2 regions of the Salinarimonas chemoclinalis genome follow, and region 2 is predicted to be linked to the other one. Evidence: predicted binding sites of a transcription regulator. Region 2 holds the regulator's gene; the other holds the start of a gene.
What was found. Region 2 encodes PhoB, which activates phosphate uptake and scavenging genes when phosphate is short. Its sites were predicted from a motif close to TGTCATNNANCTGTCAT; they were not measured.
Positions count from the first base shown of each region.

Region 1 (4,404 bases), on a different contig from region 2:
CAACCACTTCCCGCTCGTCGAGGACGCGACCCGCTCGCTGCTCTTCGCCGGCGGCATCGGCGTCACGCCGATGATCCCGATGGCCCACCGCCTGCACGCGCTCGGCCGCGACTTCGCGCTGCATTATTCCTGCCCGAGCCGTGACCGCGCGCCGTTCGCGCGGGATCTCCTCGCCGCCCCGTTCGGCGACCGCATGCATCTGCACTGCTCGCAGGAGGGGACCCGCGCCGACCTCGCCGCGCTCACGGCGGCCTACGCGCCCGGCATGCATCTCTACGCCTGCGGGCCGGTTCGCTACATGGACGCGGTTCTCGACGCCGCGCGGACGAACCTCTGGCCGGAGGAGGCGCTGCATCGCGAGTACTTCGCCGTGCCCGAGGAGCCCGACCGGCCGAGCTTCCCCTTCCGGCTCGTCCTGGCGACGAGCGGCCGGTCCGTCGACGTCGCGGCCGACGAGAGCGCGACGGACGCGCTCTCGCGCATCGGCGTGCACGTCGAGACCAAGTGCTCGAGCGGCATCTGCGGAGTCTGCGCGGCCGGGCTCGTCTCGGGCGCGGTCGACCATCGCGATTTCGCGCTCTCCGCGCGCGAGCGCGAGCGGAAGGTCATCCTCTGCTGCTCGCGCGCCGCCGAGGCGGACGGCGAGATCGCGGTGGACCTGTAGCCCGGCGTCGTGCGCAGTGGCGGCCCGGTGGCCGGAGGACGCGCGGCCTATACGAGACGAGCGATGGCCTCCGAAGCTCGTGGTGCCCCTGGCCGGGATCGAACCAGCACTCCTTGCGGAACTCGATTTTGAGTCGAGCGCGTCTACCAATTCCGCCACAGGGGCCACGCCATGGAGGTAGCATCGGCGCGGGCGCAAATCAACGCGACGCCCGCGCCGCGCGATTTGAGCCCGCGCGCGATAGGCTGTAGGAACGGCGCCGACGCCCGACCAGCCGAACTGGAGCACGACATGACGCAGCCCCGCCCCTTCGTCGCCGGGAACTGGAAGATGAACGGCCTCGCCGCCGCGCTCGCCGAGGCGGACGCCGTGAAGGCGGGGGCGGGCGCGCTCTCCGGGCGGGTCGACCTCGCGCTGTGCCCGCCGGCCACCCTCGTCCACCGCATGGCCGAGCGCCTGCGCGGATCCGGCGTCGCCGTCGGCGGGCAGGATTGCCATGCGCAGTCGACGGGTGCGCATACCGGCGACGTCTCGGCGGAGATGCTGGCCGACGCGGGCGCGACCCACGTCATCGTCGGCCATTCCGAGCGCCGCGCAAACCACGGCGAGAGCGACGCCGCCGTGCGCGCCAAGCTCGCGGCGGCGCATCGCGCCGGGCTCGTCGCGATCGTGTGCGTCGGGGAGACGCGGGAGGAGCGCGAGGCCGGCCGCGCCCTCGAGGTCGTGCGCGGGCAGCTCGACGGGTCGCTGTCCGAAGGGATCGCCGCGGCCACGACGGTGATCGCCTACGAGCCGGTCTGGGCGATCGGCACCGGCCTCGTGCCGACGCTCGAGGATATCGGAGAGATGCACGAGGCCGTGCGCGCGGCACTGGCGTCGAAGGCGCCGGCCGCCGAGGTCGCCGCCATGCGCATCCTCTACGGCGGCTCGGTGAAGCCCGGCAACGCCGCCGAGATCCTCGCTGTGGCCAACGTCGACGGCGCCCTGGTGGGCGGAGCGAGCCTGAAGGCTGCGGACTTCCTCGCCATCGCCGAGGCGGCGCCGCGGCGCTGAGGCGCCGCGGTCGGCCTGGCCGCGCCCCCGCTTGCACCGCGGGCGCGCCGTCTCCATCATGACGGGACGATGACGGGCGGCCCGAGCGCTGCCGGAGAGAGCGGCCGCCGAGGCGAGGAGGCGCAATGAGCGACGGCGAGACGGCGCAGCCCCAGCGCGGCGGGACGGTGGTGTCCTTCCCCGCCGCGCAGGCGCAGGACGCCCGGGTGTCTTTCGATCGCGACGAACTGCGGACGATCCTCAACGTCTACGGCCGCATGGTCGCCGCCGGCGAATGGCGCGACTACGCGATCGATTTCCGCAAGGACAAGGCCGTCTTCGCCGTGTTCCGGCGCGCCTCCGAGATGCCGCTCTACCGCATCGAGAAGGACCCCAAGCTCGCCCGCCGCCAGGGCGCCTACGCCGTCGTCGCGGCCTCGGGGCTCGTGATGAAGCGCGGGCAGGAACTCGGCCGCGTGCTGCGGGTGCTCGAGGGCAAGGCGCTGCGCGTCGTCGAGTGAACGCGGCGCGGAGCGAGCCCGGCGTCGCGGACCGCGCCCACACGGGCGTGCGCCGACGGGGCTGGAAATCGCCACGCGATTGCGCGAGGTGCGGGGAACCGGGATCACCAGCCGCGAGGAACAGACCGCATGCCCGTCTCGAAGGACGCTTTTTCCGAGGACGCCTGGGCGCGCAACGCCGCCGCCTACGAATCGATCCGCACCATGCCCTTCAACGCCGAGCTGGCGCAGGGCCGGCTCTCGCGCGAGCGCTTCGTCCACTACATCGTCCAGGACGCGCACTACCTGATCGGCTTCGGCCGCGCGCTGGCGCTCGCCGCCGCGAAGGCGCGCGAGCCGGAGCGGATCGTGCAGTTCGTCAAGGCGGCGGAGGGGGCGATCGTGGTGGAACGGGCGCTGCACGGCTCGTTCTTCGAGCAGTACGGCATCGACGCCGCAGCCTTCCGGGCCACGCCGGTCCAGCCGAGCGCGCACCACTACGTCTCCTACCTGACGGCGACCGCCTTCGCCGAGCCCTACGAGGTCGTGCTCGCGGCGCTCCTGCCCTGCTTCTGGATCTACGCCGAGGTCGGGCGCGACATCCACGGCCGCGCCGCGCCGCAGAACCCCTACCAGGCCTGGATCGACACCTATGCCGGCGAGGAGTTCCACGACGCCGTGGCGCGCATGATCGAGGCGACGAACGAGGCCGCCGCCGACGCGGCGCCCGGCCTCGTCGCGCGCATGCACGAGGCCTACACCGCGGCGACCCGGCTCGAGTACCTGTTCTGGGACGGCGCGTACCGGCTCGAGCGCTGGCCGGTTTGACGTGCGCCCGGCCCGCCTCGGCGCCCGGTCAGAAGGCCGGGCGCGGGGGCGGGAGCGGGGTCGTGACGGTGCGCGGCGTGTCCGGGGGCGGCAGGCCGGGGATCAGCGGCACGTTGCGCGGTGGCGGCAGGATGTTGAGCGGTAGGCCCGAACCCAGCGGGCTCGGGGCGGTCGCGGTCGCGGCGGAGGCCAGCGTCGGGGGCGCGGAGACGCCCTCCGGCAGGCCGAGGAACACGCGCACGGGCTGCGGCGCCCGGCGCGCCGGCAGGTCGACCCGCGGCAGGGTCGTGCGCTGCTGGGCGAAGAAGGCGAGCGCGTCGGAGGCGCCGGGCGTCGCGCCGGCGACGACGATCGCGTCCGTATCGTTGTCGCTCTCGCCGCCGCGGCGGCGGTTCGGGTCGCAGACGATCGGCCGCAGGTCCGGCGGCGACGTCACGGCCGAGCGTGGCAGCGAGGCGAGCGAGCGTCCTCCGCCGATGCCGAACAGGCCCCGCTGCGCGGTGAAGCCGTGCTCGAGCAGCGAGGCGGTGAGGGCCGTGCGCTCGTTCGAGGACATCTGGCCCATGACCACGGCGACGAGCCGCCGGCCGTTGCGCTCCGCCGTGGCGACGACGTTGAAGCCCGACGAGCAGACGTAGCCCGTCTTCATACCCGTCGCGCCGGGGTAGCGGCCGATGATGCCGTTGTGGTTCCTCATCACCGACGAGCCATAGACGATGGCGTCCATGCCCCAGAGCGCGCGGTGGCCGGGGAAGTCGCGCCACAGCGCCTGTGCGAGAAGCGCCATGTCCCGGGCCGTGGTGCTCTTGGAGAGGTCGGGCAATCCGCTCGGGTTCGTGAAGCGGCTGTCGGTCATGCCGAGCCGGCGGGCGGTGGCGTTCATCTCCGCCACGAACCTGTCCGCCGAGCCGCCGCCGAGGTTCTCGGCGATGGTCCAGGCGACGTCGTTCGCCGACTTCACCGAGATGATCTTGAGCGCGTTGTCGAGGGTGATCTGCGAGCCGGGCGCGAAGCCCATCTTCGACGGCGGCATCGAGGCCGCCTTCTCGGAGACGACGAGGAGCGAGTTCATCGAGGCGCGGCCGTTGCGTACCGCGTCGAGCGCGACGTAGGCGGTCATCATCTTCGTGAGCGAGGCGGGGTACCACGGCATCGTGGCGTTGCGCTCGAAGATGACGGCGCCGGTGTCGAGATCGGCCAGGAGCAGCGGCGCCTCGTCGATCTGCGCGCGCGCAGGCCCGGCGAGGGTGCCGAGCGCGGCGAGGAGGAGGAGCAGCGCGGCGACGAGGCCACGGGTGGTCGCGGCGGGCGGGAGTGCGATCGCGGCGATCGCTTGGAGAGGCGCGCGCATGAGCAGGGGTCGGGCTCCGGGCTCTTCGG
Region 1 is NZ_JBGMWH010000006.1:101,186-105,589, forward strand. Features, by position in the region: gene AB9M23_RS12230 (reductive dehalogenase) at 1-664, shown strand, start outside; tRNA gene AB9M23_RS12235 (tRNA-Leu) at 745-829, opposite strand; gene tpiA (triose-phosphate isomerase) at 956-1,717, shown strand; gene AB9M23_RS12245 (DUF2794 domain-containing protein) at 1,843-2,217, shown strand; gene tenA (thiaminase II) at 2,347-3,024, shown strand; gene AB9M23_RS12255 (D-alanyl-D-alanine carboxypeptidase family protein) at 3,053-4,375, opposite strand.
Region 1: the regulator PhoB is predicted to act here: its motif matches at 1,776-1,792, upstream of AB9M23_RS12245 (DUF2794 domain-containing protein).

Region 2 (4,404 bases):
ACGACGCGCTCGCGCGCGTACCGACCGACGGCATCGGCAGCTACGTGCGCCGGGACACGACCCACGTCGACGCGGCGCAGCGACCGACCAAGGAGGAGTACGACCGCTATCTCTGGCTCGTGCAACGCTTCCGCCGGCTCGGCTGGAACCAGGCGGCGCTGCACGACGCCTCGCCGTTCCGGGTGGTCGACCCGGGCTTCAACGCGATCCTGATCCGCTCGGCGGAGGACCTCGCGGCGATGGCGCGGGCGCTCGGCGCGCCGGAGATCGCGGCGGAGGCGGAGGGCCAGGCGGGGCGCGGGCGCGCGGCGCTGGACGGCCTCTGGCACGAGGGGCTCGGGCAATACGCAGCCTTCGACCGGGCGGCCGGGACCCTCGTCGAGAGCGCCTCGATCGGCGGCCTCCTGCCGCTCATGGCGCTCGAGCCCGGCCATCCCCGCGCGGACGCCCTCGTCGGACGCGTCGCGGGCCTGCGCTCGGCGGTGCGCCACCCCGTCCCGAGCCACGATCCCGCCGATCCCCGCTTCGATCGCCTGCGCTACTGGCGCGGTCCGCTCTGGCTCATCGCCAACCGCCTCGTCGCCGACGGGCTCGGGCGCCACGGGCGGTCCGATGCGGCCGCGGACATCGCCCGCGACGGCCTCGCGCTCGTGGCGCGGAGCGGCTTCGGGGAGTACTTCGACCCGCTCGACGGCCGCGCGCTGGGCGGCAAGCGCTTCAGCTGGACCGCCGCGATGGTGCTCGAGTTCCTGGAAATGGCCTGAGAGGTGGCCCGAGGGGCAGGATCAGCCGACGAAGGCGCGCTCGACCACGAAATGCGCGGGCTTGGCGTTCGAACCCTCATCGAGCCCGGCCGCGGCGCACAGCGCCCGGCAGTCGCGCGTCATCTCGATCGAGCCGCAGATCATCACCCGGTCCGTCGCCGGATCGAGGGGCGGCACGCCCAGATCGGCGAAGAGCCGGCCCGACGCGATCGCGTCCGTGATCCGGAAGGAACGCGGGTGCGGCTCGCGGGTGACGGTGGTGTAGAAGGTCAGCCGCGGGGCGGCGATCTCGCCCACGAGCGGATCGTCGACGAGGTCGCGCACGGTGTTCTCGCCATAGGCGAGCTCGGCCACCCGCCGGCAGGACTGGGTGAGGATCACCTCGTCGAACTTCTCGTAGGTCTCGGGGTCGCGGATCAGGCTCGCGAAGGGCGCGATGCCGGTGCCGGTGGAGAGCATCCACAGCCGCCGGCCCGGCGCGAGCGCGTCGAGCACCAGCGTGCCGGTGGGCTTCTTCTTGATCAGGATCTCGTCGCCCACGGCGATGCGCTGGAGCCGCTCCGTGAGCGGGCCGCCCGGGACCTTGATGGAGAAGAACTCCAGCTCGTCGTCCCAGCTCGGGCTCGCGATCGAGTAGGCGCGGAAGACGGGCTTCTCGCCACCGGGAAGGCCGATCATGACGAACTCGCCGGAGCGGAAGCGAAGACTCGCGGGGCGCGTGGTGCGGAAGCGGAAGAGCCGGTCGGTGAAGTGCTCGACGAGCGTCACGCGCTCGACGTGGCAATCGACGGGCGCGGCGATCGCGCCGGCGGCGGCTGAATCCGACATCGTGGTCCTCTCGTGCGGCCCCTCTACCCGGACTCGCCATGGCCGAGCTCCGGCGACGCACGTGCTCTACCACATCGCCGTTTCGCAGCGCACCACGTACGAAACCGAACCCGGTTGCGCGTGGGAGGCGGCCCCTGCGGCGGCGGGGTCAGGCGCCGAGCGCGCCGTCGCTCTTGGCGAAGGTCTCGTCGAAGGAATAGCCCGCCCCGCGCACGGTGCGGATCGGGTCCAGCGTCTCGCGGGTGTTGATGGCCTTGCGCAGGCGCCCGACATGGACGTCCACCGTGCGCTCGTCGATGTAGACGTCGTGTCCCCAGACGCCGTCGAGGAGCTGCTCGCGGGTGAAGACGCGGCCCGGGCTCTGCATCAGGAACTCGAGCAGCCGGAACTCGGTCGGGCCGAGATGCAGCTCGCGCCCCGCCCGGCGCACCCGATGGGTCTCGCGGTCGAGCTCGATGTCGCCGGCGACGAGCGTGTTGGCGATGTGGGCGGGCTTGGTGCGGCGCAGGAGCGCGCGCACCCGCGCCAGCAGCTCGGGCACGGAGAAGGGCTTGACGATGTAGTCGTCCGCCCCGGTCGCGAGCCCGCGCACCCGGTCGCCCTCCTCGCCGCGGGCGGTGAGCATGATGACCGGGAGCCGCTCGGTCTCGCGGCGCGCGCGGATGCGCCGGCACAGCTCGATGCCGGAGAGCCCGGGCAGCATCCAGTCGAGCAGGACGAGATCGGGGATGCGCTCGCGCAGCCGCACCTCGGCCTCGTCGCCGCGCGCCACCGCGTCGACCTCGTAGCCCTCGGCCTCCAGGTTGTACCGCAGGAGGAGCGTCAGGGACTCCTCGTCCTCCACGACGAGGATACGCGTGCTCATCGGTCGCTCGCCTCGCGCTCCCTCACGCGCCGGGGGCGCCCGGCGCGGTCTCGCCGGGCTGCCCGGTCTCGTAGGCCGTGCGGTCCATCTTCGGCCGCTCGGCGGTGATCGGCTGGCCGGTGACGAGGTAGTGGATCGTCTCCGCGACGTTGGTGGTGTGGTCGCCGATGCGCTCCACGTTCTTGGCGCAGAACAGGAGATGCGTGCAGAAGGTGATGTTGCGGGGATCTTCCATCATGTAGGTGAGCAGCTCGCGGAAGAGCGAGTTGTAGAGCGCGTCCGTCGCGCCGTCGCGCCGCCAGACCTCCAGCGCCTTGTCGACGTCGAGCTGGGTGTAGGCGTCGAGGATGTCCTTGAGCTGGCCGAGCACCATGTCCGACATGCGCTCGACGCCGAGCACGACGCGCTGCGGCTCGAACTGGCCGGAGATGGCGAGCGTGCGCTTGGAGATGTTCTTGGCCATGTCGCCGATCCGCTCGATGTCGGAGGCGATGCGGATGGCGGAGATCACCTCGCGCAGGTCCACCGCCATCGGCTGGCGCCGGGCGATGGTGAGGATGGCCTTCTCCTCGATGTCGCGCTGGATCGTGTCGAGGCGATAGTCGGTGGTGACCACCGACTGGGCGAGGCCCACGTCGCGGCGCACCAGCGCGACGGTGGCGTCGGCGAGCATCTTCTCGGCGATGCCGCCCATCTCCATGATCGAGCGGCGCAGCTCCTGGAGCTCGGCGTCGAACGATGCGACCGTATGTTCGGACATGGGTCCGTCTCCTAGAGAGCGCTTCCTGCGGCGATGCGCCGGCTCAGCCGAAGCGGCCGGTGATGTAGTCCTGGGTGCGCTTGTCGCGCGGGTTGGTGAAGATCTGGTCGGTGGGACCCTCCTCGACGAGGTAGCCGAGGTGGAAGAAGCAGGTCTTCTGCGAGACGCGGGCGGCCTGCTGCATCGAGTGCGTGACGATGACGATCGTGTAGTTCTGCCGCAGCTCGTCGATCAGCTCCTCGATGCGCGCGGTGGCGATCGGGTCGAGCGCCGAGCACGGCTCGTCCATGAGGATCACCTCGGGCGACACCGCGATGGCGCGGGCGATGCACAGGCGCTGCTGCTGCCCGCCGGAGAGGCCGGTGCCGGTCTCGAGGAGCCGATCCTTCACCTCGTCCCAGAGGCCGGCCTTGCGAAGCGCCGCCTCGACGATCACCGCGAGCTCCGCCTTCGACTTCGCGAGCCCGTGGATGCGCGGGCCGTAGGCGACGTTCTCGAAGATCGACTTCGGGAAGGGGTTGGGCTTCTGGAAGACCATGCCGACGCGGGCGCGCAGGGTGACGACGTCCAGATCCGCGTCGTAGATGTCCTTGCCGTCGATCGTGATGTCGCCCTCGACCCGCGCGCCGTCGATCGTGTCGTTCATGCGGTTGAGGCAGCGCAGGAAGGTGGACTTGCCGCAGCCCGACGGGCCGATGAAGGCGGTCACCGCCTTCTCCGGAATGCCGATCGTGAGGTCGTAGATCGCCTGCTTGGCGCCGTAGAAGACCTTCACGTCGCGGGCGTCCACCTTCGACGCGTTGCCGATCTCCAGCGGGATGCGGACGGTCTCGCGCTTGTCGAGAACGGGCGCCGGGGCATCCGGCGCAGCGGTGGGGGCATGCATGGCGGTCATCTCGTCTCCTCGCTCGCTCACCACTTCCGCTCGAGGCGGTTGCGCAGAAAAATCGCGATCAGGTTCATCAGGATCAAGAAGCCGAGCAGAACGAGAATGCCGGCGGAGGTGCGCGCGACGAAGCCGCGCTCGGGGCTGTCCGCCCAGATGAAGATCTGGGTCGGGAGGGCCGTCGCCGGCTCCAGCAGGCCGCCGGGCGGGCTCGTGATGAAGGCGTTCATGCCGATCAGCAGCAGCGGCGCGGTCTCTCCCAGCGCCTGGGCGAGACCGATGATCGTGCCGGTCAGGATTC
Region 2 is NZ_JBGMWH010000002.1:92,193-96,596, reverse strand. Features, by position in the region: gene AB9M23_RS04250 (MGH1-like glycoside hydrolase domain-containing protein) at 1-764, shown strand, start outside; gene AB9M23_RS04245 (ferredoxin--NADP reductase) at 786-1,592, opposite strand; gene phoB (phosphate regulon transcriptional regulator PhoB) at 1,741-2,457, opposite strand; gene phoU (phosphate signaling complex protein PhoU) at 2,480-3,217, opposite strand; gene pstB (phosphate ABC transporter ATP-binding protein PstB) at 3,261-4,112, opposite strand; gene pstA (phosphate ABC transporter permease PstA) at 4,130-4,404, opposite strand, start outside.